One region of the Plantactinospora sp. CNZ320 genome, then DNA from elsewhere that is predicted to be linked to it. Evidence: riboswitches for the same ligand, from Rfam matches in the RefSeq annotation. Region 1 holds a riboswitch; each other region holds the start of a gene.
The links. Region 1 has a riboswitch for cyclic di-AMP ahead of CLT71_RS22900 (C40 family peptidase). Riboswitches for the same ligand answer to the same signal wherever they lie in the genome.
Positions count from the first base shown of each region.

Region 2: it holds a riboswitch for cyclic di-AMP, as region 1 does, so the genes downstream of both, CLT71_RS13390 (coiled-coil domain-containing protein) here and CLT71_RS22900 (C40 family peptidase) in region 1, are expected to answer to the same signal.
Region 3: it holds a riboswitch for cyclic di-AMP, as region 1 does, so the genes downstream of both, CLT71_RS14975 (VldE C-terminal domain-containing protein) here and CLT71_RS22900 (C40 family peptidase) in region 1, are expected to answer to the same signal.
Region 4: it holds a riboswitch for cyclic di-AMP, as region 1 does, so the genes downstream of both, CLT71_RS00305 (C39 family peptidase) here and CLT71_RS22900 (C40 family peptidase) in region 1, are expected to answer to the same signal.

Region 1 is NZ_PJMP01000001.1:5,151,139-5,156,873, forward strand. It holds gene CLT71_RS22895 (peptidoglycan recognition protein family protein) at 1-1,914, opposite strand, end outside; cyclic di-AMP (ydaO/yuaA leader) riboswitch at 2,201-2,341, shown strand; gene CLT71_RS22900 (C40 family peptidase) at 2,354-3,394, shown strand; gene dcd (dCTP deaminase) at 3,515-4,093, opposite strand; gene CLT71_RS22910 (pyridoxamine 5'-phosphate oxidase family protein) at 4,204-4,788, shown strand; gene CLT71_RS22915 (zinc metalloprotease) at 4,790-5,735, opposite strand, start outside.
Region 2 is NZ_PJMP01000001.1:3,055,608-3,063,375, forward strand. It holds gene CLT71_RS13375 (NucA/NucB deoxyribonuclease domain-containing protein) at 1-326, shown strand, start outside; gene CLT71_RS13380 (ABC transporter permease) at 541-3,081, shown strand; gene CLT71_RS13385 (cation diffusion facilitator family transporter) at 3,165-4,079, shown strand; cyclic di-AMP (ydaO/yuaA leader) riboswitch at 4,328-4,455, shown strand; gene CLT71_RS13390 (coiled-coil domain-containing protein) at 4,462-5,565, shown strand; gene CLT71_RS13395 (cellulose-binding domain-containing protein) at 5,638-6,879, opposite strand; gene CLT71_RS13400 (YnfA family protein) at 7,088-7,420, shown strand; gene CLT71_RS13405 (carbohydrate-binding module family 20 domain-containing protein) at 7,424-7,768, shown strand, end outside.
Region 3 is NZ_PJMP01000001.1:3,427,300-3,435,067, reverse strand. It holds gene CLT71_RS14995 (hypothetical protein) at 1-242, shown strand, start outside; gene CLT71_RS14990 (glycosyltransferase family 2 protein) at 366-1,484, shown strand; gene CLT71_RS14985 (polysaccharide deacetylase family protein) at 1,510-2,232, opposite strand; gene CLT71_RS14980 (SDR family oxidoreductase) at 2,552-3,580, shown strand; cyclic di-AMP (ydaO/yuaA leader) riboswitch at 3,858-3,991, shown strand; gene CLT71_RS14975 (VldE C-terminal domain-containing protein) at 3,995-5,017, shown strand; gene CLT71_RS14970 (ferredoxin reductase family protein) at 5,224-6,504, shown strand; gene CLT71_RS14965 (VOC family protein) at 7,001-7,372, opposite strand; gene CLT71_RS14960 (sigma-70 family RNA polymerase sigma factor) at 7,493-7,768, shown strand, end outside.
Region 4 is NZ_PJMP01000001.1:71,466-79,233, forward strand. It holds gene mdlC (benzoylformate decarboxylase) at 1-1,444, opposite strand, end outside; cyclic di-AMP (ydaO/yuaA leader) riboswitch at 1,701-1,845, shown strand; gene CLT71_RS00305 (C39 family peptidase) at 2,212-3,075, shown strand; gene CLT71_RS00310 (hypothetical protein) at 3,209-3,766, opposite strand; gene CLT71_RS00315 (GNAT family N-acetyltransferase) at 3,891-4,679, opposite strand; gene CLT71_RS00320 (CDP-glycerol glycerophosphotransferase family protein) at 4,727-6,430, opposite strand; gene CLT71_RS00325 (bifunctional cytidylyltransferase/SDR family oxidoreductase) at 6,483-7,768, opposite strand, start outside.

The sequences.
Region 1 (5,735 bases):
CCAGTCACCGGGTGACGAGCCGTCGAAGGTGGTGGCCCGGTAGTACTCGCTGGGCAGGAGGTTGCCGACGGCGTACCGCTGCCCGGCGGCGAGGGTGTACTGCAACGGCGTGACCGCCTGCACCGGTACGCCGGCCGGGTAGGCGTCGGCCTCCGGGTACGCCCTGCCGTACACCGGAATGCTGGCCCGGCCCGGCTTCGGCGTCGCGACCAGCCCGACCGTCCACTTGGCGGTGGGGTTGCTCCTCGGGTTGTGGAACCACGCCTTCTGCCCGAGATACCAGATCGCGGTCCAGTCGCCCTGCCGGCCGGCGAGCGCGTAGGTCTGCCCGGCCGAGGCCCGCGCGCCGTGGTCGGAGATGTGCATGGTGTTCGGGGTGCCGTCCGGGCGCAGTGCGATGTCGTTCACCAGCGGCGCGTCGGCGGCCGGCGCGCTGCGCAGGATCACCGACGACGATCCACGGGACGGGCAGGGCACACCGGCGCTCTGGCAGCCGGTGAAGGCCGGCCGGTTGGTGGCGAAGTCCGGGTCGATGGTGACCAGTCCGGCGACCGGGGTGCCGACGCCCCGGAACGGCGCCCTGAGCAGGTCGAAGTAGTGCGACCAGTCCCAGTACGGGCCGGGGTCCCAGTGCATGCCGCGCACGTTCGCCGGCAGGATGCCGGGTACGTTGTCGTGCCCGATGATGTGGTTGCGGTCCAGCGGGACGTCGTACCGGGCGGCGAGGTAGCGGACCAGCTTGGCCGAGGTCCGGTACATCGCCTCGGTGTACCAGGTGCCCTGGGCGGCGTACCCCTCGTGTTCGAGACCGATCGCCTTGGCGTTGACGTACCAGTTGCCGGCGTGCCAGGCCACGTCCTTGCCCTTGATGTGCTGCGCGATGTGCCCGTCCGCCGAGCGGAGCGTGTACTGCCAGCTCACGTAGGTCGGGTCCTGCACCAGCCGCAGCGTGGTGTCGTAGCTGCCCTCGGTGTCGTGGATGACGATGTATTCGATCTTCTGCCGGGCGGGCCGGTCGGAGAGGTCGTGGTTGCCGTAGTCGCCGTCCCCGAACTCCTGGTAGGGGGCGGGGATCCACTCGCAGGAGATGTCGCGCGGGCACTCCAGCCCGTCCGGGCGGGGCCTGCCGGGCAGGCCGAGCCGGTCCAGCCAGGAGCGCTGCGGGGCGAGGTCGGGGTGGCCGGGCAGGGTGATCCGGTGGCCGTCGTCGGTGGTCCGGCTGGCACCCTCGGCGATGGTCCGGTACACCTCGTCGGCGAAGGCGGCCGCGGCGTCGGCGCGGTCGCTGCCGGCGTACCGGGCCACCGCGCCGTACCAGGCCGCCGGGTCGCTGGTCCGGCCCGTCGGCGCGGCCAGCTCCTGCTGGTACGACGCCAGCAGCGCCGCCCCGCCCCGGATGTTCGCCGCCGGTTCGGTGCGGAGCGCCTGCTCGTCGGCTCCGGTGAGCGCGACGGCAGCGTCCAGGGTCTGCCCGCCGGGCGGCGCGTCGGCGGTGTCCTGGGTCTGTCCGCCGGGCGGCGCGTCGGTGCTTCGGTCGACGTGTGGACCGGCGGGTCCGGTCGCCGGCCGGGCGGGTCTGGCCGGGTCACCGCGCCGGTCCTCGCCGTGCTCCGGGTGCTCCGTCGGCGTGTCGGCCAGCCCGGCGACGTCGGTGAGGTGCATCGGGCCGTACCCGCCGCTGGTGCTCGGGGTGCCGGCGTTGGTGTCCCAGCGGGATTCCAGATAGGAGACGCCGAGCAACACACTCTCGGGTACGCCGAACTCGGCCGCTGCCGCGGCGTACTCCTGTTGCCGGATGTCGGCGGAGGCGGAGGCGGCGGCCGGCGTGGGGCCGGCCGGCAGCAGCGCGGCGGTGCCGACGACTGCGACGCCGAGCGCGATTCTCCTGGTCAGCGGCTGTTTTGTGGGAAGCATCGAACCTCCATTAGCCGGGGGTGGGCCTGGTGATCACCCTCCACCCGGGACCGTTGTCGGTCAATACCTTCCGGCCAAGCTCCGCACAATGTAGAAATCTTTCACGTATACCGAGCGTGATCAGCGAGTTCGCGGCGTCGCCTCGATGAATCGAAGGCTCCCACCGTCAGCGACCGATCAAATACCTAACGAATCGACTCAGATCACGGGGTTGCGTTTGGATAACACCCTTCTCTAGTGTTGGGGACCGTCGAGCCGACGGCAGGCCGCCTGACCGGGTGGCGACGTCTCGACACCGCCGAATCGTCACACTCAGCGAACCGGGGACCCGAGCTTCATGGGGTGAATCCGCGTCTCACGCGGTAGGGCGACAATCTTCCCGCCCGAACCCGTCAGCTAACCCGGTAGGCGGGCTACGGAAGAAGGAGTACGGACCCCGGTGGCTCCCCCTGCCCCGCTGCGGTCGCAATCCCTCCGGTCGGTCTCCACCGACGCCGGGAAAGTGAAGCCGCGCCCTCGAAGGTCCATTCTCGCCATCGCGCTGACGGCCCTGGCCAGTGCCGCCGTGCTGTTCACCGGCACGACGCCGGCACTCGCCGAACCGTCGGTGGCCGAGATCGAACAGCAGATCGACACCGCCTGGCGGAAACTGGAACCGGTCGTCGAAAAGCACAACGCCACCCGGCAGGACCTGACCGCCAAGAAGAAGCAGGCCGCCGCACTGCAAAAGAAGATCGCCCCGCTCCAGGCGCAGATCGACGCCGCGATGAACCGGGTGAGCGACTTCGCAGTCGAGGCGTACAAGGGCGACAAGGCCTCGGCCGTCAACGCCCTGCTCACCACGAAGTCGCCGACCGCGCTGGTCGGTCAACTCTCGGTGCTCGACCAGTTCGCGCGGCAGCAGGCGCGCGAGGTGCAGACGGTCGTTGACCTCAAGAACAAGTACGCCGCCCAGAAGGCCCCGCTGGACCGGTTGGTCACCCAGTTGACCAAGACCGAGGCGGAGCTGGCCGCGAAGAAGAAGGAGATCGACGCCGAGGTCGACCGGCTACAGAAGCTGCGGATCCAGGCGTACGGGAACGGCTCCGCCGGCCCGCTGCGGCCCGCGCCCTGCCCGGCGACGTACCCCGGCGGCCCGGCCGGCCAGGCGGTCAAGTTCGCCTGCGCCCAGATCGGCAAGCCGTACAAGTGGGGTGCGGAAGGCCCCAGCTCGTACGACTGCTCCGGCCTGACCCTGGCCGCTTGGGCGAAGGGCGGCGTGTCGCTGCCGCACAACGCCCGGGCACAGCGTGGCCAGGTGAAGTCGGTCAGCCGCTCCGAGCTACGCCCCGGCGACCTCGTCTTCTACTACGCCGACCTCAGCCACGTCGGCATGTACGTCGGCGGCGGATGGATCGTGCACGCCTCCCGGGCCGGTGAGCCGGTGAAGATGAAGCGGATGGACGACGGCGAGATCCACAGCTTCGGCAGACCCGGCTGACGTCGCCCAGCCGACCGTGTCAACGGAAGAACCCCCGTCGCGCAAACTGCGGCGGGGGTTCCTCCGTTGGGGTCCGTTGGGGTCCGTGGCCGGCAGGCGTCGGGGTTCCGGTTGCCGCTTTCAGCGGGTGGGCCAGGTGCGCCAGTTCTGCCATGATCGGCTCGGGGTGGGGCCGCGCTGCCCCTGGTAACGCGAGCCGTAGACGGCCGACCCGTACGGGTGGGCGGACGGCGACGAGAGCCGGAAGATGCAGAGCTGGCCGATCTTCATCCCGGGCCAGAGCCGGATCGGCAGGTTGGCCACGTTCGACAGCTCCAGCGTGACGTGCCCGGAGAACCCGGGGTCGATGAAGCCGGCGGTCGAGTGGGTGAGCAGGCCGAGCCGGCCCAAACTGGATTTTCCTTCGAGCCGGCCCGCGAGCTGGTCGCCGAGCGAGATCACCTCAAGGGTGGAGGCGAGCACGAACTCACCCGGGTGCAGCACGAACGGTTCGCCGTCCGGCACGTCGACGAGCGAGGTCAACTCGTCCTGCTGCACCGCCGGGTCGATGTGCGTGTAGAGGTGGTTGTTGAAGACCCGGAAGAGCCGGTCCAGGCGTACGTCGATGCTCGACGGCTGCACCAGCGCGGGCTCGAACGGCTCCAGCGCGAGCGTGCCCGCCTTGATCTCGATCACTAGGTCGTGGTCGGAGAGCAGCACCGGATCACCTTAGCGGTCGAGCGGAGCCGACCGGCCACGACCTGGCCGATGGGTGGGATGAGGGTGGGATCGGGGTAGGTGATCGAACATGTGTTCGATAGAATGTGGCCATGGCATCCTGGTCCGAATTCGCCTCTGACGAGCCCCGACTCGCCGACGCGATCCGCGTTCTCATCCAGCAGTACGGTCCGGGTCTCGGCTACCTGGCGACCGTGCGCGCCGACGGTGGGCCGCGGGTGCACCCGGTGTCCCCGGTCATCACCGACGAGGGACTCTTCTGTTTCGTCGTCGACTCCCCGAAGCGGCGCGACCTCGAACGGGACGGGCGCTACGCGCTGCACTCCTTCCCGCCCGAGGACAGCGACGACGAGGCCTACGTCGCCGGTCGGGCCCGCCCGGTGACCGACCAGGCGCGGGTGGAACGGCTCGCCGGCAACCTGCGGGCCGCGCCGCAGGTCGACTGGCGGCTCTTCGAGTTCACCGTCGACGTGGCGATGGTGGCCCGGCACGGCAGCAACGGCGCCACCCCGCTCGCCGCCGGAGACCGGTCCGAGCGACCGGCGGTCCAGGTCTGGCTCGACCCGGCCGGCGCCGGCAACGTCGGCGTGGGCACCGCAGGCGGAGACACCGCCACCGGGCCGAGGCGACGCGGCCGGCGTCGGGCCGCCGAGGCGGAGCCGGTCCCGACACCCTGACCTACGGCTCCCGGAACGCCTTCCACGCCTTGAGCATCCGGAACATCTGACCGTACGTGAACTCGTACATGCAGGCGTCGACCGAGTAGTCCATGAAGTTGTGGATCGGGTCGAGGCCCGGTTTCGTCGTGCAGGTGTCCCGCCGCTCCGGGCAGCCGAAGGCCGGCTCCGCCTCGGCAGGCGTGTCGTAGACGTGGTCGCCCTGACCCGAGCAGCCCTGCTGGAAGGTGTGGTAGAGGTTCAGCCAGTGCCCGACCTCGTGAGTCGCCGTGTCACCCGCGTTGTACGGCGCAGCCGTGCCGCCCGGCAGTGACTCGGCGAGCACCACCACCCCGTCGTACGGGTCGAGTTCGCGTTCCGGGAAGGTGGCCCAGCCGAGCAACTCGTCGTCAAGCAATCCGGTGTAGATGTTCAGGGTGTGCTTGCCGCCGACCCGCAGCGCACGCTTCATCTGCGTCTCCGCCGGGCTCTCCGCCACGATCGGATACCAGGCCGGGTTGACCACCCGGTTCACCTTCTTCAACCTGAACTGGAACGGCGTCCAGGCTCCACCGGTACGCCCGGCGAAGGCGTCGTTCAGCACCTTCATCTGGGCGTGGATCAGGGACAGTGGGATGTTTCCGTCCGCCCGGGTCCGATTCTCGCTGACGACGTGGAACACCACGTCGATGGTGATCCTGAGCTTGCCCGGTACGCCGAGCGGCGCCACCCCGACCCGTTGCGCGTACGCCGAGTCGAGCGCCCGGTCCAGTTCGGCGGCCTCGCCCGGGGTCAGTTCGTTGGGCTCGGCAGCGTGCGGCACACCGGGCTTGGCCTTGGCGTTCGGCGCTGTGGTGTGGGGGTGGCCTCTGGTTGTCTCGGCGCAGCCCGGTTCGGCGGATTGTCCGGCCGAGCCCGGAGGTGCCGCCACCGCCGGGCCGGCCGCGAGCAGCAGGACGAGAAACGAG
Region 2 (7,768 bases), 2.1 Mb from region 1:
CCAACCGGAACATCTCCTGCCCGACAGGTGCGAACTACCCGCGTCCGCCCGGCGGCACCCACACCTGCGACGAGTACCCCTTCGCCTCCACCCTCCAGGGCGCCGCATCCAATCCCGCCGGGTTCACCTTCAACTTCGACACCAAACGGTTGGGAAGGCTCGTCTGCCAGGTGCCCTGGCTGACCGAACACCGCAGCACCACCAACCGTGGCTACAGCGTGTGCATGATCCCCACGGCACAGAACAGCCTTGGCGGCTCTGACCTACAGGCGTTCTTCCTCGACAACCGGGTCATCGACCGGGACAACTTCAACGTGCGCGCCTAGTCGGCCGATCGTCATGGCGGTTGGTGTCCAGGCGGACATCAACCGCCATGACTCTGTTGATCCGACATCACGCTGTCGGAGACGGTGTGCCCCGCAAGGAGCCGACACCGGCCTGTCCGTATCTCGACAGCCCGGCGCCGCCGCGCCCCGCCTCCGGCGACACTGGCCGGATGCGCCCCGTCGAGCCGGTGCACCCCGGCACCCGCCCCGGCGGATGAGCCGCCCGCTGCTCCGGCTCGCCCTGGCCGGGCTGCGCGCGCACGCCGTACGGGTGGTGCTGACCGGGTTCGCCGTGGTGGTGGCGGTCGGCTTCCTCGCCGGCACCCTGGTCTACGGGGACACCGCCCGAGCCGCCTTCTACACCGACCTGGCCCGCTCGGCCCGGAACGTGGACGTGGTGGTCGAGCCGGAGCACGGGCTGCTCACCCCGGCGACGGTGCGGCGGATCCGGGCCGTCGACGGGGTGGCGGCGGCGGACGGGCGGGTGGTGGCCTGGCTGGGCGTACTCGACCGGAACGGGAAACTGATCACCAGCCAGGACCACATCGGGTACGCCCTCTCGGTGCCGGGTGACGCCGCACTGGCCCCGTACGACGTGGCCGCCGGCCGGCTGCCCACCGTTGCCGGGGAGATCGCCCTGGACCGGGCGACCGTGGCCGGCTCCGGCTTCACCCTCGGCGGGCCGGTGACGGTGCTGGACCGGGCCGGCACGGCACACCAACTGCGCCTGGTCGGCACGCTCGACCTCGGGGTGAACCGGCTCTACGGCGGCTCGGCCGTCGCCGCGCTGACCTCGGCCGACCTCGGCACGCTCACCGGTACCGTCGACTACGCCCAGGTGGTGGTCCGGGCCACCGAGGGCACCGACCCGGCCCGGCTGCGGGACCGGATCGCCGAGGCGGTCGGCCCCGGCGCGCAGCCGCTGACCGGGGCCGAACTGCGGGACCGGCTCGCCCGGCAGGCGGCGAAGTACGTCGACGGCTTCCTCGCCGTACTGCTCGGCTTCGGGCTGGTCTCGCTGACCGTCTCGGCGTTCGTCATCTACAACACCTTCGCGATGCTCGGCACGCAGCGGGTCCGGGAGGTGAGCCTGCTCCGCTGTGCCGGCGCGTCCCGGGCGCAGGTGCGCGGCGTCGTACTCCTGGAGGCGGGCGTCCTCGGCCTGCTCGCCTCGGTCGGCGGGCTGCTGGCCAGCCTGCTCGTCGGCTACGGGCTGATCCGGGGACGGGAACTGGTCGCCTCGGACATCCCACTGCACGCCCCGGTGGTGCGCTGGCCGACCGTGCTGGTGGCGCTCGGCTTCGGCACCCTGGTGACAGTGCTGGCCGCGCTGGTGCCGGCGGTGCAGGCGAGTCGGGTACCGCCGCTGGCCGCACTGCACTCCCGCAGCGCCGTGGCGGTGGGCGGGGGCCGGCGCGGCCGTACCCGGATCGCTGTCGCGCTCGGCCTGGCCGGGGTCGGCGGGCTGGCCGTACTCGTCGGGTTGCCGTTGGCCTTTCCCGGGTTGCCGCTGGTGCTCGGCGGCGGCATGGTCGCCTTCCTCGGCGCGGTGGTCGCGGCCCCGCTGCTGGTCCCCCGGGCGGTCCGGCTGGTCGGCTGGCTGCCGGCCCGGCTCTTCGGTCCGGTGGTACGGCTGGCCGTGGTCAACGCCCGACGCGATCCCCGGCGGGCGGCGGCGACCAGCACCGCCCTGACCATCGGGGTGGCCCTGATGGCGATGTTCAGCGTGCTGCTGGCGACCGCCCGGGAGCAGGCCGGACGGGAGCTGTCCGAGAACTTCCCGGTCGACTTCGTGCTGGACCGGGTCCGCACCGACGGCTCGCCGACGGCGGTACGCGGCCCGCTGCCACCCGGGCTGGCCCAGCGGCTGCGCCCCGATCCGGCGTTCGGCACCGTCGCCGAGGTACGCCTGGCCAACTCGCCGCTGAACGCACGGATCCGGATCTGGGCGGTGCCGCCGGAGCGGCTGCACGGGCCGGTACGTCCCGAGGTGACCGCCGGCAGCCTGGCCGGGCTGGTGCCGGGGACGGTGGCGGTGAGCCGGCAGTTCGCCGCCGACCGGGGCGTCGGGGTCGGTGACCGGATCGCCCTCGGGCTCGGCCCACCGGCCCCGTTGACAGTGGTGGCGGTCTACGACGACTCCCCGGTCGACGGTGCCGCCCTGGTCTCCTGGACGTCGTTCACCGCCGCGTACGGCCCCGGGGAGCCGGACCGGCTGCTGGTCGACCTCGCCCCGGGGGTGTCGACGGCGGCGGGCCGGCAGGCGCTGGACGCGGCCCTGGCCGACCAGCCGGCGGTCCGGGTACGCGGCCTCGCCGACCAGGCCGACGCGCTCGCCCGTACCCTCGACGAGCTGTTGGGGATCTTCGCCGCCCTGCTCGGCATGTCGGTGCTGATCGCCGTGCTGGGCATCGGCAACACGCTCGCGCTCTCGGTGGTCGAACGCCGCCGCGAGTCGGCGACGGTCCGGGCGCTGGGCCTGTCCCGCCGGCAGCTGGCCGCCATGCTGCTGACCGAGGCGGCGCTGGCCGGCGCGGTAGGTGCACTGGCCGGGATCGCCCTCGGCGTCGGCCTCGGCTGGACGGCGGCACTGGGGCTGATCCGCGGGTACGGGCACGGATTGCCGGCCGTACCCGTCGGTCAGCTCGCCCTCTGCGCCGCGCTGGCCGCCTCGGCGGGGGTGCTGGCCAGCCTGCCGCCGGCCCGGCGGGCCGCCCGGGCGCCGATCGCGGCCACCCTGGCCGACGAGGGATAGCCGGTCCCGCCGTTTTCCGGCTGGGACGACCCCACGGCCCGGCAGTATCGACAGCGGGGGTGACCGGGACGGAGGGAGCGGCGTTGGGGGCCGGGCACGACCACGGGGGGCGGTTGACCTGGGCGGCAGAGCAGCACCGGGGGCGGCTCTGGGCGGCCTTCGGGCTGCTCGCCGTCCTGATGGTGGTCGAGACGGTCGCCGCGCTGGCCACCGGCTCGCTGGCGCTGCTCTCCGACGCCGGGCACATGTTCACCGACGTGCTCGGGATCGGGATGGCACTGGCCGCGATCACGGCGGCCCGGCGGGCGGTCGGCGACCCGCAGCGGACCTTCGGCCTCTACCGCCTGGAGGTGCTGGCGGCGCTGGCCAACGCGGTACTGCTGTTCGGGGTGGCGCTCTACGTGCTGGTCGAGGCGGTACGCCGGTTCGACGACCCGCCCCGGGTCGCGGCCGGTCCGATGCTCGTGGTCGCCACGCTCGGCCTGCTGGCCAACGCCGCCGCCTTCGGCCTGCTCCGGGCCGGTGCGCGGGAGAGCATCAACCTGCGCGGCGCATATCTGGAGGTACTCGGGGACCTGCTCAACTCGGTGGGAGTGATCGTCGCCGCCGTGGTGATCATCCTGACCGGCTGGCGCTGGGCGGATCCGATCGTGGCCCTGGCGGTCGGGCTGTTCATCCTGCCCCGCACCTGGCGACTCGGCCGCAGCGCCGTACGGATCCTGGTGCAGGCCGCGCCCGAGCACCTCGACGTGGCCGCCGTACGCACCCGGCTGGCCGGGGTACCCGGCGTCTGCGACGTACACGACCTGCACGTCTGGACCCTCACCTCCGGGATGGAGGTGGCCTCGGCGCACCTGAGGCTGGACCGCGACGCGGAGGTGGGTACCGTACTCGCCGCGGCCCGGTCGGCGCTGCGCGAGGACTTCCACATCTCGCACGCCACGCTCCAGGTCGAGCCGAACACCGCGCCCGGGGGCTGCGGCCCCACCGACTGGTGACCACCGAGCACGCCGCGTGACATCGCGGTCGGCCGGCGACCCTCGCACACCTGCCCCGCCAGCCGTCGAGACTCACCGATAGTTAGCGGCATCTTAAGTTTTGAGGCTGCGTCGGCCAGCTTTGTCCGGATACATCCGCCCAACTCGGAAAATCGCGAATCCGGCTCCGACAACGCCACGTGTCCCCGGCGAACGACTGCCGGTAAGCTCGGCTCCGGTCTCCGCCGGGCGGCGCCCTCCGGCGCCTGCGGGGACCGTCGCCTAATCGCACGCGCGAGCCGGGGAACCACGTACCAGGGGTGTATCCGCGCCAGCGGTAGGGATCTTCCGTCCCGAACCCGTCAGCTAACCCGGTCGGCGGCTGACGGAAGGACATTGTCATATGCCGTTCCTGGCACCCACCCGACAGGCTCCGGCGTCCGCGCGGAGCGCCACGAGACCGCACCGGAAGGTCGCGACCACAGCGGTCGTCGCCCTCGGCATGGTCCTCGCGGCGCTCGGCGGCGCACCCGCGCAGGCGGCACCGGAGTACGCGACCCCCGGGGCGCTGGCCGCGGCACCCGGCGGCGACGACATCGACGGAGGCACGGACAGCCTGCGCGAGCAACTCCAGACCGCCAGCAAGGGCTATCTGACCGCCAAGAACAAGTTGGACAACTCCGTCAAGCGGCAGAAGGAACTGAACCAGCAGCTCGCCGAGCTGCGTACCGAGGTGGCGACCCGGAGCGAACGGGTCGCCGAGATGGGCAACATGGCGTACCGGACCGGTCGGCTCGGCCAGGTCTCCGCACTGCTGAACAGTGGATCTCCGACCAGCCTGGTGGACCGGGCCGCCGCACTCGACACGATCTCGGCGAACGAGAGCCGGGAACTGCGCGGGCTGCGGGAGAGCCTGGACAAGGAGACCCAGGCCAAGGCCGCGCTCGACAAGGAAATCGGCGAGCAGCGCAAGCAGGTCGAGGTGATGGAGACCCGCAAGAAGCAGGCCGAACGGGCGCTTGCGGCGGCGAACAACAGCGGCGGCGCCGCCGCCGGGATCAGCGGCAGCGGGGGCGGGTCGGCGCGACCGGCACCCCGTAACGCCGACGGCTCCTGGCCGGACGAGTCGTGCAGTCTCAACGACCCGACCACAAGTGGCTGCATCACCGCGCGCACCCTGCACGCGTTGAAGCAGGCCCAGGCGGCCGGCTTCACCCGGTTCGTCTCCTGCTTCCGCAGCGGAGGCAGCGGCGAGCACCCGAAGGGTCAGGCGTGTGACTTCGCCGCCCAGAAGAACGGGTTCGGCGGAGTGGCGACCGGCGGCGACCGGACGTACGGCAACAACCTGGCGGCGTACTACGTGCGCAACGCCGATCGACTGGGTGTGCTGTACGTGATCTGGTTCAAGCAGATCTGGCTGCCGAGCAGTGGTTGGAAGACGTACAACGGGGGCAACGGTGACCCGTCCAGCGATCACACCAACCACGTACACCTGTCGATGCACTGATCGACCGCACCGCACCATCGCGAACCGCCGGCACCGCCCGCCACCCCTGGGCAGTGCCGGCGGTTCCCGCTATCAGCAGCCGATCCGGGTCGAGCCGAGCGCCACGTCGTCGAACCAGAGCGTGTTCGCGCCCTCGCCGTAGCTCTCCCAGCCCAGCCGCAGGTCGGTCAGGTTGGGCCGCCAGTTGGCCCGGTTGTACCACTGCCCATCGACATCGTGCGTCGGCGTACCGTCGGCGGTCAGCCCGGTCACCGCGGTCCCGTTGACCCAGGTGGAGAGCCGGCCCTGCGCGCCGTCCACCATGAACTCCAGGCAGGTCCACTCGTTGACCGGCAGCGGCGCGCTGAGTGCGACACCGTTCGGGCTCTGCTCCGGCAGGGTGGCGTCGTCGGACGCGCGGTTCCATTGCAGGGCGCGGTTCTGCCCGCCCATCCGCAGGTCACGGTTGCCGTCGGCCGCGTCCCGCATGGCCAGGAAGGTCACGTGCGAGGTCGGCAGTGCCGTGGTGTGCCGGACCCAGAGCCTGGCGTACCGCACCGCCCCGACGCTGCCCAGATCGCGGGTCGAGCCGACGAAGACGTGGTTGCAGTAGCCGACGGCACCGTTGATGCGTACCGAGCGGGTGCCCTGGTGCGCGACCGAGGTGTCGATGCTGGCGGTGCCGCTGCCCGAGCAGTCCGGGTAGCTGACGGTCCAGTCGCCCGACGGCGCCGTACCGGTCTGGTTCTCGAAGCCGTCGCAGAGCACCGCGCCGCCGCAGCCGCTCGGCGGCGGAGTGGTCGGCGGTACGGTCGGTGGTGGTGTCAGCGTCGGCGGCACGCTGGTCGGCGGAGTAGTCGGCGGCCTGGTGGTCGGCGGCGCCGTGCTCGGCGGGGTGGTCGGTTCGGCACCGTTGCACGGTTCACCGTTCAGGGTGAACCCGCTCGGTGCCGCCGAACTGGCGGCATAGCTGCCCTGGACGCCGAACTCGGTGGAGCCGCCGGCCGGCAGCGAACCGTTCCAGGCCACGTTCCGGGCGGTGACCGTCGCGCCGGACTGGGTGACCTGGGCGTTCCAACTGTTGGTGATGCGCTGGTCGCCACCGTAGGTCCAGGTCACGGTCCAGCCGTTGACCGGGGTGTCTCCGGCGGTGACCCGGACGGCGGCGGTGAAGCCTCCGGTCCACTGGTTGGCCGTGTAGTTGACCAGGCAGCCGGCGGCGGCCTGTGCGGTCGACGTCGGCCCGGTGCCGAGCACGGCAGCGCTGCTCGCGGCGATCGCGGTCACCGTGGCCAGGGCCAGGGAGACGCGACGGTACGGTGCGGAGATCCGCATGGGAGTTCCTCTCGGACGACTGCCGGCCCGTCGCCGCCCTGGCGCGTGCCGGCGGTGCTGTTACGACAACGAGTGACCGACTCCCGGGATCACCGAGCCGTCACCGGACCGGCCAGCCCGTACCGGTGGTGTGACGGCGCCGACCAAGCTTAGAGACAGCCATCGATGCAAGCAACCGGCGCAGTCGCCGACCAGCAACAATGGCGAGGTGACGATCACCCGCTCGCTGCTGCTGTTCCTGCTCGCCGCCGTTGCCGAGATCGGCGGTGCCTGGCTGGTCTGGCAGGGCGTACGCGAGAACCGCGGCCTGCTCTTCATCGCCGCCGGCATGCTGGCGCTGGCCGGGTACGGCTTCGTCGCGGCGTTCCAGCCCGACCCGCACTTCGGCCGGGTGCTCGCCGCGTACGGCGGGATCTTCGTGGCCGGCTCGCTCGGCTGGGCGGTACTCGTCGACGGGTTCCGCCCGGACCGCTACGACCTGACCGGCGCCGCCATCTGCCTGGTCGGGGTAGCCGTCATCATGTACGCCCCACGCGGATGAAAGTTGTGCAAGGACCGGACGACGAGTCACCGGCACCGGAGCTGCGACAACGGCCCTGACCCTCGATCCGGGGCAGCGATCTCTGCAAACCGAACCCGCTCGAAACCAACCGAACCATCACAGATATCCACGTTCCAGACCAGCCTGCCGGCCGGCACCTACTGCGACGTGCTGGCCGGCGACTTCAGCGGCGGCTCCTGCACGGGTACGACGTACCAGGTCGACACCGCCGGCCGGGTCACCGCGACAGTACCCGCGAACGGTGCCCTGGCGCTGCACGTGAACGCGCGGACCTCGGGTGGCGGCCCGGGCCCGACCCCGACGGGCGGCTCCTGCCCGAGCGTCGCC
Region 3 (7,768 bases), 1.7 Mb from region 1:
CCCGGGGGGATCTGACCAGTCCGGTGGTCACCTTCGTGCTGACCCTCTTCGTCGCGGTCGGCCTCTTCGCGCTGGCCCGGCTGGTCGGTCGGGTCTTCTGGGAGCGTCAGCTCGGCCGGATCCGGCGCAGCGCCCGGGGCGCGCACCTGGTCACCGGGATCTTCCTGGTCGGGGTCGGGGTGGCCTACCTGCGCCAGACGGAGTGGGTCGTCGACCTGTGGAACTGGGTGGCAGGGCTCTAGATCCGGACAGGTGCTGATCGAAGTGACAAATCACAATTTGGTCACTCGGTAGTTACGCAACGCCAGACAGGCGATTACTGGGCGCTACTATTCGGTCTCCGTCCTCCCTCGGAGGTTTCCACGGTGACCCTGCTCAGCGTGATAGTCCCGGTCTACCAGGTGCGGGAATACCTGGCCGACTGCCTGGACTCCATCCTCGACGCGTCCTTTCGCGACCTCGAACTGGTGGCGGTCGACGACGGTTCCCGCGACGGCAGCGCGGCGGTCCTGGCCCGGTACGCCGAACGCGACCCCCGGCTGGTGGTGGTCACCCTCGACCAGAACCAGGGGCTCGGGGCGGCCCGCAACACCGGCCTGTCCCGGGCCACCGGCGAGTACGTGTGGTTCGTCGACGGCGACGACTGGCTGCCCGAGGGAAGCCTCGCCGCCGTCGCCGAGCGGCTGACCCGGACCCGGCCCGACCTGCTGGTCACCGCGTACACCCGGTACTACCCGAACGGCGGGACCCGGCACCTGTCGCTCTCCCAGGTCGGTGCCGGCGGCCCGGTGCCGGAGACGTTCACCCTCCAGCAGCGGCCCGCTCTGCTGTCGGTGCTACACATCACCTGCAACAAGGTGATCCAACGCAGGTTCCTCCTCGACCTGGGCCTGACCTTCGGCCCCGGCTGGTACGAGGACGTCTCGTTCAGCTTTCCGCTGCTGCTCGCCGCGCGGCGGATCGCCCTGCTGGACCGGTGCTGTTACGCGTACCGGCAGCGTCCGGAGGGTGCGATCACCGCGACTGTCAGCGAGCGGCACTTCGATGTCTTCGCGCACTGGGACCGGGTGCTCGCCGGTCTGGACGCCGACCCGGCGGTACCGGCCGAGCTGCGTCACCTGATCTTCCAGCGGATGATCTGGCACCTGTTGCAGGTGCTCAGCCATCCCCGGCGGGTGCCGCCCGAGCGCCGCCGGGAGTTCTTCGCCGAGATCGTCACCCGCTACCGGGCACACCTGCCGCCCGCGGGCTACCAGCCGCCGGGCGGTGCGGCCGGGCTGAAGCACCGGCTGGTGGGTCGCGGGGCGTACGGGCTGTTCGCCGCGCTCCAGGCCGCCCGGCGGGCACACGTCGGCATGGTGGCCCGGGTCCGGCACCCGCTCGGGTCACGGCCGCCGGCCGGCACCGCCGGGTCGGCATCGGTGGCCGTGCCCGGCAGCCGGGTCGGGTCGGTGCCCGGTGAGTTGACCGACCGGGTGGGCTGAGGGTCCGACACCGGTCACCTCGACATCAGCCGTGTTCGCCGAGCGGGCCGACCTGCCAACCCTGGCGCCTGCACTCCTCCAGCAGGGCGGGCAGGGCGGCGAGACTTGACCGCCAGGCACCCGGCGCCGAGGTGCAGTCGGAGTCGTGCAGCAGCACCGTACCGCCGCCGGCCAGGCCGTCGCGCAGTGCCTCGAGTACCGAGGACCGGGTCGCCGACCGGCTCCAGTCCCGCCCCCAGCAGGTCCAGAGCACCGGGGTCAGATCCAGCCGGCGGGCGGCGACCAGGGCGGCGGTGCTGAACACCCCGTACGGCGGGCGGAAGAACCGGGGTACCCGACCGGTCACCGCCCCGATCAGCTCGCGGGTCCGGGCCAGGTCGCGGTAGGTGGCGTGCGGGCCCTGGAGCAGCAGGTTCTGGTGTGTCCAGCCGTGCACCGCGACCTCGTGCCCGGCGGCGACGAGATCCAGCCCGAGTTCCGGCGCGCGGGCCAGCATCGACCCCAGTAGGAAGAAGGTCGCCCGGGTCCGGTGCGCGGCCAGGGTCTCGACGAAGAGCGGGGTGGAGGCCGGATCGGGGCCGTCGTCGAAGGTGAGCGCGACGTGACCCGGCGAGCCGCGTCCGCTCAGCCGGGGAAAGAACCGCAGCCGTACCCCGGGCAGCACCGTCACCGCCGGCACCACCTGGGCGGCCAGTGCGGCAGCGACGGCGGTCGCCGGCACCACGCGTCCGCGCAATCGTTGCTGCACCCGCCGCACCATCTGCTCCGCCCGCCGCCCCGGTCGCGGAGGCGGTTACCCGCCCGGCCGGGGTTCATCCTCACCCGGACGGGTGGCCCGGGCCCGGCGCTGCGGTTGCCTGCCGGGCGCCGTGGTCGCTACCTCGGCGCTGCGCTGCTGCCTGGGCTGTGGTTGCCGTCCGGCGGCCTGGTCTCCGGCGCGTCCAGGAGTTTGCCGGGGCACCGGCCGGGTAGCCGGCGCGCGGCGACCGGGGAGGGCGCAGCGGTCCGGGAAGGCGCAGCGGTCCGGGAAGGCGCAGCGGTCCGGGAGGGTGCGGGACGGGGGGCGGATGCGGGGGCGACCTGCGGCGCGGGTAGCGGTGATCACCGGAGCGAGTGCCGGGGTGGGCCGGGCCACGGCCCGGCTGCTGGCCCGCCGGGGGATGCGGCTCGGCCTGCTGGCCCGGGGCGGCACCGGGCTGCGGGGCGCGGCCGAGGACGTCCGCGCGGCCGGGGGCGTGGCACTGCCGATCGAGGTCGACGTGGCGGACCACCGCCAGGTGGAGGCGGCCGCCGACCGGGTGACCGACGAGCTGGGACCTATCGATCTGTGGGTCAACAACGCCATCGTCTCGGTCTTCGCGCCCTTCACCGAGATCGGACCGGAGGAGTTCCGGCGGGTGACCGAGGTCTGCTATCTCGGGTACGTCTACGGCACCCGGGCCGCCCTCGACCGGATGCGCCCGCGCGGGAGCGGCACGATCGTGCAGGTCGGGTCGGCACTGGCCTACCGGTCGATCCCGCTCCAGTCGGCGTACTGCGGAGCGAAGCACGCCATCGCGGGCTTCACCGAGTCGCTGCGCTGTGAACTGCTGCACGACCGCAGCCCGGTCCGGCTCACCATGGTGCACCTGCCGGCGCTGAACACCCCGCAGTTCGACTGGGTACTCTCCCGGCTGCGTAACCGCGCCCAGCCGGTGCCACCGATCTATCAGCCCGAACTGGCGGCCCGAGCCATCGTGCACGCCGCCGACCGGCCGGACCGGCGGGAGTACTGGGTCGGTGCCTCCACGGTCGGCACCATCCTCGCCAACCGGCTGGTACCCGGGCTGCTCGACAGGTACCTGGCCCGGACGGGGTACTCCGGCCAGCAGACGGAGCAGCCGGCGCCGCGGGATCGAACGGCCAACCTGTGGCACCCGGTCGACGACGGCAGCGGGGTGGACCAGGGCGCGCACGGCTCGTTCGACACGCCGTATCGCACAAGGAGTCCGCAACTGTGGCTGTCCCAGCATCGGGGCGTGGTGACAGCGGGTCTGCTCTCGGCCGGTACGGTGGCCGGTGTGCTGTTCGGCACAACGCCCTGGCGCCGACGGTGACCAAAGAATCACGCCACCGACCAACCTGGACACGTTTTCGCACGTCAGGCCGGTGACTACCCGCTCGGTAACCGGTGACAACGCGCTTGGTAAATAGCCGACAGCGGCTAGTCGATAATGGTGGGCAAAGCATGACCTTCGATGCGCCTGAGGCGCCGTGATTACGGATAGTCGTTGCCTGGCAACGCTTTTGCCCGCGATCGGGTATTGCCATTCGGGAAGTGAAACCGGGTATGCTGTCTGCCGTTCATAGCCGCCGGCTACCGCGTGGTACCGGCGCTGATCGCCGCCTAATCGCCACACGGCGAGCCGGGGACCCACGCACCCCTGGGGTGAATCCGCGACAGCGGTAGGGACCACTTCCATCCCGAACCCGTCAGCTAACCCGGTCGGCGGCCGACGGAAGGGATACATGTGAGGGCACCCCTACGCCGAAGGCTGGCGACTGCCCTGGCACTGCTCACCGCCGCAGCTCTGGTCGTGGTCCCGTCGGAGGCGTCGGCGGCGCCCGCGCCGAAACCGGCCCCCCATGAGGAGGCCGACTCGCCGGTGCTCGGTGACGTGCTCGCCAGCGCCGGCAAGCGGCTGGCGGAGGCGAAGGCAGAACGCGCCAAGTCCCAGCGGCGGCAGCAGCAGCTCGGCAACCAGTTGAAGCAGGCGGAGGCCAGGCTGGCGGCGCTCACGCCGGAGGCGAGCGAGATCGCGGCCGAGTCCTACCGCAGCGGCAAGCTCAGCGCCATCTCGATGCTGCTGACGAACAACTCGTCCGACTCCGCGTCGAGCTCGTTCATCGAGCGGGCCTCGGCGCTCAACGAGCTGAACCTGTTCAACAACAGCAAGCTTCGGGCGCTCAACCAGGCGCGTAACGAGGTCGGCGCGGCCAAGAAGGCGATCGACGACGAGGTCGCCAAGCAGGCCGCGCAGGAGAAGATCATCCAGAAGCAGCAGACGGACGCGAAGAAGGCGCTCGCCCTGGTGGGCGGCAACTCGCGTCCGAACAAGGGGCTGGTGGCGGCCACCTCGCCGGTCGCCCGGCCGGGGCCGGGAATGGCCGACGGCTTCCCCGGGCTGCCGTGCAACAAGGACGATCCGACCACCGGCGGTTGCATCACCGCCCGGACACTGCACATGTACAACGAGGTGCGCCGGGCGGGCTTCAAGAGGTTCGTCGGCTGCTACCGGCCCGGTGGGCCGTTCGAGCACCCGAAGGGCCGCGCCTGTGACTGGTCGCTGCGCAACTCCGGGTTCAGCCGGGCTGCCAACGACGACCAGATGAAGTACGGCAACGACCTGGCCGCGTTCCTGATCCGCAACTCGGACCGGCTCGGCATCCTCTACGTGATCTGGTACAAGGAGATCTGGTTCCCCGGCGAGGGCTGGAGTTCCTACAGCGGTCCGAGTGACCACACCGACCACGTGCACGTCTCGATGTTGTAGGCCCGAACGAACGCCACCGCCCCGTCACCTGCTGTTCAGGGTGGCGGGGCGGTGGCGTTGTGCGGACAGGTTGCGCGCCGACTGGCATCATCGGCGGATGGCCGGCCGGTCCGACGGACTGACCGGCCGGCCCGCCCCGCTACCTGGTCCGCCCGCACCCGCCACGGTGGCGGCGGATAGGATGCGGGCCTCCGATCGGAGGCAGTTTGCGACGAACTCGTGTCGGTGTGGCGTTCGTGGTCGGGATCGCGGTGGTCAACACGATCGCCTGGGCGCTCTTCTGGCCCGCCGACGACGGCCGACCGGACTTCCTTCGGCAGGTGGTCGCCGAGTTCTTCGCGTCCACCGCCGTGCTGCTCTTCGCCGTCGCGCTGGTACTCGCCACCCGGGCGCGCTGGATCGAGCCCTTCTTCGGCGGCCTGGACCGGATGTACCGGACCCACCGCCAGGTTGCGGTCGCCGGATTCCTGCTGCTGGTTGCGCACGTCACGGTCGTGCCGTGGCTGCTCGACTCGCCGGGCGGCACGCCGTCCGGCCTGATCGCCTTCGCCGGGTTCACGGTGCTGGTGCTGTTGAGCGTCGGCCCACGGCTGCCGCTGCTGCGCAGGCTGGTGACGGTGAGCTATCGGCGGTGGCGACACTCGCACTGGCTGGTCGGGCTCTTCTTCGTGATCAGCCTGGCGCACACGCTCCTCGTCGACCAGGTCGTCGAGGCCAGTCCCGTGCCGTTCGCCCTGCTCCTCGCGGCTTACGTGGTCGGGGTCGTGGCGTACCTTTATACGCTGCTCCTCGCGCGACTCGTCCGGCCCCGCTACCGGTACGTCGTCGACGAGGTACGGCGCCTCAACACCAGCACCGTGGAGATCGCGTTACGTCCCCGCAAGACGCGCCGGCTGGTCTTCACCTCGGGGCAGTTCGTCTTCCTCCAGATCCGTCGGCCAGGGCTGCGCGAGCCGCACCCGTTCACCGTGAGCAGTGCCCCGGCGGAGGATCGGCTCCGGCTGACCGTCAAGGCGATCGGCGACTACACGGCCCGGCTGCACGAGCGCGCCGAGGCCGGTAGCCGGGCCACTGTGGAGGGCAGCTACGGCATGCTGGACTACCGGCGTGGTGGGCGGCGGCAGATCTGGATCGCCGGAGGAATCGGCATCACCCCGTTCCTGAGCTGGCTGCGCGACCCCGACGGACCAGGTGACCGGCGGATCGACCTGTATTACACGGTCCGGCAGCCGGTGGAGATGCTGTTCCGGGACGAACTGCGGGACGCCGCGACCCGCAACCCCGGGTTGCGGGTACACCTGAACGTTTCGGCGCAGGCGGGGTCGTTGGCCGTGGCCCGGATCGTCGCCGAGCAGGACGGCGACCTCGCCGATGTCGACGTCTACATGTGCGGGCCGGTTCCGATGATCAGGTCCTTCGAACGAGGATTTCGGCAGCGGGGCTTGCCAGCCACCCGGATCCACTTCGAGGAGTTCTCGTTCCGCTGACCGAGCTCCGCGCCGGCCGCCCGCCCCGACCTCGACGGCGGCGCGTGGCGGACGGCACCCGGCCGCCGAGGCTCACCTGATGCCGAGGCAGGCCAGGCTCACGAGCCGGCGAGCCGGAGGTCGAGCGCGTTCCGGGCCGGGAATCGTCGTTCCGCCCCTTCGAGCCTGGGAATCTGGCGTACGCGCTGGCGCTCAACGACCGGCGCGTGCTGGTGAACAACAACGGCGCGGTGCGTCACGCACTCTGACGCCGACGCTCCGGACGGCGGCGCGTGGAGGTTCTTGTGATTACGTGACCGGTCGACGGCTCGGCGTGCCACCGGCGTGATCACCTGTCGAACTGTCGGCGGTCGATCTGGACTGGGAATTTCGACACCTCGACCGAGTGGGTGCGGGCCGGCCGGCTCGCCCGGGACGAGCCCTGGGACTTCTCATCACCGCCGCCGGCAACGCGGAGGACGACCTGGCGCCAGGTCCCCGAGGCGTGGCGCCAGGTCTAACCGTTCGGGCGGGACTCCATCGCCTGCAACGACCAGCGGTTGCCGTCCGGGTCGCGGAAGTAGACGAAGTTGCCCCACGGCTGCCGGTCGACATCGCTCGCCTCGACGCCCGCCTCCAGCAACTGCCTGCGTGCCGCCTCGGCGTCGGCCACCACGACCTGGATCTCCTGGGTGCCGGGAGTCTTGTCCGTGATGCCGTCCCCGATCACGATCGAGCAGGCCGAGCCGGGCGGAGTCAGCTGTACGAACCGGAGGCCGTCGTTGACCCTGTGGTCGTGGTCGGCGTTGAACCCCACCCTCTGGTAGAAGTCCTTGGCCCGGTCGACGTCGGTCACCGGGACGGGGATGAGTTCGATCTTCCAGTCCATCGCCCGAGCCTATGCGGCGGGTACGACATCCCGGAGCTGCTCGCGGTCGCGCCCTCCCGGACGGCAGCACCGTCGACCGGGCCGGCCTGCGTACGCGACGGCAACGGGTACGGTCGGCCCGTGATCGACGACGACACCTTCGCCCAGCGGGTCGAACAGCACCGGCGCGAGCTGCGGGTGCACTGCTACCGCATGCTCGGTTCGTTCGACCAGGCCGAAGACCTGGTGCAGGAGGTGTTCCTGCGGGCGTGGCGCGGGCGGGACGGGTTCGCCGGGCGGTCGTCGCTGCGCACCTGGCTGTACCGGATCGCCACCAACGCCTGCCTCGACGCGCTCGACGGCCGGAAGCGGCGCCTGCTGCCCGACCAGGCCGGCCCGCCGATCGGGGCCGGGCAG
Region 4 (7,768 bases), 5.1 Mb from region 1:
CGGGCAGGTCCAGTCCGGGTACTCCCTGTGCGTCCTCAAGTTGGGCGAAGGCCTTCAACACTCCGTACGCCTCGTTGACCGGCACCACGAAGACGACCGGCAGCCGGTGCTGGGCGGCGGTCCAGAGCGCCTGGGGCGAGTACTGGAACGAGCCGTCCCCGATCACCGCCACCACCGGCCGATGCTGTCGGGTGTCCCGCTGGGCGAGTGCGATGCCGACCGCCGCCGGCAGCGCGAAGCCCAGGCCACCGCTGGCCATCTTGAAGTACGAACCCGGCCGGGTGATTGTCAGTTGCCGGTGCAGCACGCTGAGGTTGGAAGGGGATTCGGGGACCACGATCCCGTCGGCCGGCCATTCGGCGGCGAGCGCACCGAAGAGCGCCTCCGGGGTCAGCGGGGTGCCGGCCGCCGCGTCCGGCGCGGCGGGACGGGGTGGCGGCAGCGGCCGGTCGGTGGCCGGCAGCCGTTCGGCCAGCCCGGCGCAGGCCAGCGTCATGTCACCGACGAGGCTGTCGCCGACAGGTGCCCGGGCCGCCTCGGCCGGATCGTCGGTGACGTGCAGCAGCCGGGTGCCCTCCGGCAGGTAACCTCGCCGTCCCGGGACGTACGGGTAGTAACGGAACACCGGGGCACCGATTACCAGGACGGTGTCGTGGCCGACCAGTTTCTCGGCCAGCGGTCCGATCGCCGGTGGCAGCAGGCCCTGGAACTGCGGGTGGTCCTGCGGGAAGCCGACCCGGTCCGCGAACGGCGGCTGCCAGACGGGTGCCCGGCTCCGCTCGGCGAGGGCGATCGCCTCGGCCCAGCCGCCACTGCGGTCGACGCCCGAGCCGATCACCAGCATGGGTTGCTGGCTGGCCGCCAGGATCTCGGCGAACCGGTCCAGTTCCACCGGGTCGGGAGCGACCCGGGTGCTGACCCGGCGGATCGGCGCGGTGCCGTTGGCGGGTTCGTCCCAGTCGTCGAGCGGCAGGGAGAGGTAGACCGGCCCGGCCGGCGGCTGTACGGCGGTGGCGAGCGCCCGCATGAACGCCTCGGGAATGTCCTGCGCGCGCAGCGGCTCGTGACTCCATTTGACGTACGGCTCGGGGAGTTGGGTGGGGCGCACATTTGTCAGCATCGGCTCGGACAGGTTCATCGTCCGGGTCTGCTGGCCGGCGGTCACGATCATTGGCGTCTTGTTGTGCCAGGCGGTGACGAGGCTGCCCATCCCGTTTCCGGTGCCGGGGGCGGTGTGCAGGTTGACGTGCACCGGCCGGCCGCTGGCCTGTGCGTAGCCGTCCGCCATCGCGACCGCGGAGGCCTCCTGGAGGGCCAGGACGTAGGTGAAGTCGGCCGGAAAGTTCTTCAGGAATGGCTCCTCGGTGGAGCCGGGGTTGCCGAACAGGGTGGTCAGGCCGAGGGAACGGAGCAGGTGGTAGGTAGCTTCGTGCACCGTTGTCATCGGAAGGAGCCTCCTGGAGTCCTTGTCCCACGTTCGAGCCACCGGGGTAAGCCGGTCATTTCCGTCATACCGTACGCGTACATGATCATGCTGGTTTATCCACCGGTCGGCTGCCGGCCCGGAGACTCGGCCGGCGCTGTCCCGATCGCGCTGTGAGTCACTGTTTTCGCTGTTCAGTGGGGTTGGCAACGGCAGAAGTCGGCCAGTAATGTCGGCGCGTCTGGTCCGGCCCCTTGGTCGCCGTACGGGTGACACCGGAGCGGACCCGCCGAGTCGTTACGTAACGAGCCGGGGACCCACAGTTATCTGGGGTGAATCCGCGAGCCACATCGGCCCGTGGTAGGGCGGCCCTTCCCGCCCGAATCCGTCAGCTAACCCGGTAGGCGGTGTCGGAAGGAGTAGCTGTTCGTGCGGCACCACCCGGGCCTCCGCCCATCCCCCCAGTTCACTCGCTGCATCGCGCCGCCGCTTCCGGCCGTCGCGACCGTCCCGGACCACCCCGTCCCCGGCCGCCGCCCCAACCTGGCCCGATAGCGGTCTCTGACGCGGAAGTCGTCGACGCGCGAGCACCCCGCGGTCGCACTGGCCGGCACTTTTCGGTGAGACCGCTCGGTGCACCCTGGATCCGTCCCGGCGAATGCCAGTCGGCGGATCGGTCTCGTGCGATTGCGTGCGATAACGCGTCGCATTCCCCGCAGCGAAAGAAAGGTCGCGTCACTCCCTGCCCCCCCGGTGGCGATGACGCGCATTTCCTCTGGAGGACAACGTTGAAGCACGCAATCAACCGGCGGTTCAGGACCGTCATTTCGGGCCGGCGTAACCGGCTCGCGCTCGCCTCCGCGGCGGTGCTCGCCGCCGCCGCGTCCAGCGGGGTCGTACTGGCCTCGACCGACTCGGCGGAGGCACCGGACACCTCGACCGTCGCCGTCGCCGAAGTCGGCGCACCGGCGGCGGGTCAGGCCGGAGCGGCTGTCACCACCGCACCGCAGACGACCGCACCGGGTACGATCGCACCGGCGACCCCGACCCAGCCGGCCAGCACCGCGCCGGCCACGGCGGCGGCCAGCAAGGCGGCTAAGACGACCCCGGCCGCGACCCCGAGCAAGCCCCCGGCGCCCCCGGAGTCGAAGCTGCTGGACTACCAGTTCCAGGCCCAGATCAACGGCTGGTACTGCGGCCCGGCCGCCACCCGGATCGCCCTTACCGTCCGGGACAAGCAGCCCAGCCAGGACGCCGTCGCCGCCGACCTCGGCACCACGATGAGCGGCACGAACTCGGCCCAGGACACCACCCGGGTACTGAACAAGATCATCGGTACCGACTTCTACCGCACCACCGCCATCCCCGGCGGCTCGGCCACCCCGGCCCAGATGGACCAGCTCCAGGCCGACGTCGTGCACGCCGTCACCAGCGGGTACGCAGTGGTCGTCAACATCGCCGGCTCGGCCACCGACCTCGCCGGTGGCTGGCACAGCTACCCCGGCGGCCACTACGTGACGGTTGTCGGCTACCGCGACGACGGCCGTACGGTGAAGATCGCCGACCCGGCCATCCCGGGCGCGGACAGCAACTACTGGATGACCACCATCGACCTGGCGCACTGGACGGCGACCCGGGGCTACTCGTCCTGATCCGCCCTCTCCGCCGGTAGCAACACCGACGACGCCGGCCCGACCCACCCACCCGTCCTTGCCGACGGGGATGTGGGGCGGGCCGGCGTCGTCGTCACCAACGGTTGGGCGCCCGGCCTCGGTCAGGTACGGGTCACTGGCCCTGCCAGACCGCCTGCGCGCCCGTGTCACCGGTGCGGAAGACGTAGTACAGGCTGATCCCGGCCGCAGCCAGGGAGAGGATCCCGAGCACCAGGGTCAGCACCGGCGATCCCTTGCCGGTCGCGGCGGGGGCACGGTCCGCACCGTCCTCGCCACTTCCCTGGCCACCCTCGACGCCACCCGTCGCCGGCGCGGCGGTGCCCCGGGGCTTGACCAGGAGGACAAGCGCCAGGGCGAGCACCCCGAGCGCGATCGTCGCGTACAGGGTGTTGGTGCCGAGACCCTGGTGCTCCGCCAGCCTCGGCACGTACTCCGGGCTGACCCGGTTGCGGGACTCCAGCCGGGCCAGGAAACGGTCGCCGGAGAGCTTCGCCATCAGCGCGGCGAGCGGGGTGGCGACCGCGAGCAGTCCCAGCACCCAGCGCAGGTGCGGGCGGACGAACGGAAGGAAGGCGTACCCGACCGCGCTCAGCGCGAGCAGTGGCACGAAGACCACCGCCGCATGGACCAGGAACGGGTGGGCGGGAATGCCCATGAACTCCTCGAGCACCGGCGCCTCCTCGGCGACAGATCGGTGGGTGGGCTTTCCAGAACGTTGACATGGTGCCCGGGGCGGGCACCGATGACAAGGCCCTCGCCGGCACCGGTCGTACCGGCCCCGGCTCGGTCGCGGTTCAAAGAGGACTGACGTCCGGGGCGGGCGCTGGCTCGCCGACGACGTACTCGGTGTACTCGGCGACCGGGGTGAAGCCGAGCCGGTCGTAGAGCTTGTAGGCTGCCGTGTTCTCCGCCTCGACGTTGAGCGCCACCGCGTCGACGGTCTCCAGCAGCCGTCGGCAGAGCGTCGCCACCACGGTGCTGGCCAGCCCCTGCCCCCGGTACGCCGGAGCCGTCGTCACGTTGCCCAGCGCGGCCACCCGGTATCGCGGCGACCAGACGTGCACCCCGGCGACGGCGGCCAGTTCCCCGTCCCGGCGCAGCCCGAGGTAGTGTCCGGTCTCGACCAGCCGGGGATCGAACCAGTTGCCCGGATAGGCGGCACGGTAGAAGGCGATCAGTTCCGGTACGTCGGCCTCGGTGAGCACCTCGCCACCGGGCGCCACCCGGGCCAGCCGGTCCGGGTCGGTGAGCGCCATCTTCAGGTGCGCACCGCGTGACCGCAGCGGGTACTCCCGGGCCAGCACCGCCTCGCCGCCGGCGCAGAGGTGCGCCTCGAAGTGCCGGGGCAGCAGCGGGAGCAGATCGGTGAGCAGTCCGGTCAGCACCGCCGGTGAGCGGTGCAGCGCCAGCAGCACCGGAGTGGACAGACCGTGATATAGCAGGGCCACCGCGTCGTCGCGCCGATACCAGGTGGTGTACGGCCAGTAGAAGTCGTCGAGGTCGCCGAGTTCGTACGCGTGCAGGTGCGGGTCGCGGCGCAGCAGGCCGGCCAGTTCGTTCCGGTCGTGGCTGGTCCTGATCATCGTCACCGACGCATCATGGCACAGCACCCGCGATCGGCAGCGGCCGATCAGGGCACCGGCGCGGGGCGGGGCGACGGTACGGACTGCGCTGCGCTCCCGGTGCCGTCCAACTGCCGCCGGGCCTCGTCGAGGAAGCCGTCGGCGTACTGCTGCTCCGGGAAGTCACCGAGATAGCGGGTACGGGTCCGCCACCGCACCTCGGCCAACGGATCGCTCTCCAGCAACCGGTCGAGTACGTCGTCCAGATTGGACATCTGCGAGTCCAGTACGTAGCCCGAACCGGCCAGCGGGAAGCCCTCGACGAACCGCTCGCCCTCGCCGACCCGGTCCGTGACCGCGTACGGCTTGCCCGAGTAGAGGTAGTCGGAGATCACCGCCGAGACGTCCGAGACCAGCGCGTCGGAGGCGTTGACGCAGTCGACCAGGCTCATCTTCTTCGCCGCGTCGGCACCGAAGACGTGCCGCCGTCCCGTGCTCGCCCGATGCTCGGCGAGAAGCTGCTCGATCCGGGCCAGTTGCCGGGCCGAGGCCGGGTTCTGCGAGGTGTAGGGGTGGGCCCGGAGGATCACCGTCACGCCCCGGTCCAGCAGCCGGCGGACCAGGGTCTCGCCCACCGGCAGCGAGCAGTGGTCGACGTCGGCGTTGTGCCCGGTCCAGGTCGGCGTGTAGAGCACCACCTTGTCGGCCCGGTTCCGGATCGGCTCCCGGCGTACCTCGATCGACTCCACCTGCGGGCGGCCGACGATGGCGAACTTCTCCCGGGGGATCGTCACGCCGTTGCGGGCGTACCTGTCGATCGCCGCCTGCCCGGCCACGAAGATCCGGTCGAAGATCGCGGAGACCGGGTTGGCGCTCGGTGCCTTGTCGCTGTCGCCGTGGTGCAACTGGATGTGCGTCAGATGCGCGAACCGGATGCAGTGGCTGTTCTTCGCGCCGTGGTTGACATAGAACGCCACCCGCAGGCTCGGCACGATCGCCTCGTCGATCGAGCGCGGCGTCGGGCAGACCACCACCGGTGCGCTGGTGGCGGCCGAGATCGCCGGCAGGAAGTTCGGCTCCCGCAGCAGCACCAGGAACGGGCGGCCGATCCGCTCCAGGTACGGCAGCCACATCATGACCTGGTATTCCGAGCCGGGCGGCGCGGAGAAGTAGAGCAGGAACTCCGGCTGGTGCCGGCGCAGTGCCTGGGTGACCGCGCTCTGCCCGCCGGAGGGTCGCAGCCGGCGCAGCGCGATCGGCCCGACCGCGCCGACCGCGGCGCCCGCGCCGACCAGCACGGTGAGCACCAGGGCGGGCCAGACCGGCAGGGTGAACGCGGCGCTGCCGGCGAGCAGCACCAGCAGGACCAGCACCGCCGGTCCGAGCCGGTCGACGACGAGCAGCGGCGACGACCGTACGCCGAGGTTGGCCGAGCGCACCTCCAACTCGGCGGCGTCGCGCAGCGGCCGCTCGGCCAGGGTCAGCCCGAGCAGGGCCGCCCCGGTGAGCGCCAGCGCCACCTGGTGCCACCCGGATCCGGGCACCCGGTGTGCGTAGCCGACCAGGATTCCGGCGGTCAGCAGCACCGGTTCGGCGACCAGGTCGGCGCGGGGGTTGACCCGACGCTCCAGCCAGACCGAGAGCGCACCGGCCGCCGCCAGGGCGAGGCCGAGCAGTTCGGCCGAGGTGAGGGCGAGGACCAGGAAGGACAACACGGCCAGGCCGGCACTCAGACACCGGATGGTCAGTTTCCTGACCAGATCGCCACGCATGCGCTTCCTTCCTCGGATCGTGCGACGGCGGCCCCGACGGTGCGGGACCTGGCTAGGGGGTGCCGACCCGGGGCGGCGGCACCAGGTGGTTGGAGCGTTGCCGGCCGATCCGGCCGAGCCCGGCCTCCGGCTCGGAGCCGCCCTGTTCGGCGGACCGGCCGTTCGGCTCGGCGACGGTCGGCTCGGCGGCGTCGACCGCTCCGGGCTGGGCGGCCGGCTCGGCAACCGGATCACCGGGGGAGCGGCGTACGTCGACCACCTGGCCGGTCAGCCCGGAGAGCAGTACGTCGAGGGAGACCCGGGCCACCGTGTCGGCCGCCAGCAGGGTGTGCTCCGGCTCCTCCCCGAACGCCCGGGTCCGCATCGGGGTCGCGGTCCGCTCGGGGTTGACGCAGTTCACCCGTACGCCGAATTCCGACCACTCGTCGGCGAGCGCCTGGGTGAGGTTGACCACGGCGGCCTTGGTGGCGGAGTAGAGGGCGTACCGGGCCCGGCCCCGGGTGTAGGAGCTGGAGGTGTAGAGCAGCAGTTGACCCCTGGTCTGCCGCAGGTAGGGCAGTGCCTGCCGGGCGATGTCCACCGGGGCGACCAGGTTGACCTGGAGCATGTGCGCGATTGTCGCCTCGTCCATCTCGGCGAGCGCGCCCATCCGGAGCAGCCCGGCGGTCACCACCACGTGGTCGATCCGGCCGGTCGCCTCGAACGCGGCGCGCAGTGCGGCGGCGACGTCCTCGCCCCGCTCCACGTGGGTGCCGGTGCTCGACCTGCTGACCGGGAAGACGTCCGCCCCGTAGCCCCGGGCGACCTCGGCCAGCCGCTGGCCGATGCCCTCGCTGCCGCCGAAGACCACCACCGTCCGGCCGCTCAGCTCCTCGACGTACGCCCGCTCGTCGACCAGCCGGGGCGCCTGGGCGGCGGCGAGCTGGAACAGCTTGTCCGCCAGGTGTACGTCGACCGGGTGGGTGACCTTGATGTTCTCGTCCGACCCCTCGATGACCTTGATCGGCACCTCGGGCAGGTACCGCAGCACCACTCCGCAGTCGTCGGTGGCGCTGAACTCCGGATCCTGCCCGGCCAGTGCGTAGGCGGCCCGGATGGTGCGGGACCGGAACGCCTGCGGGGTCTGCCCCCGGCGCAGCCGGGACCGGACCGGGATGTCGGTGATGCAGTCGTCGTCGTCCACCTGGATGATCGTGTCGGCGGACGGGATCGCCACGTCGACGGCGGAGTGCGTCCAGAGCGCGTTGACGCACTCCCGGACGATCCGGGGGCTCAGCAGTGGCCGGACGGCGTCGTGGAAGAGCACGTTGCAGTCGTCCGGCCCGATCGCCGCCAGCG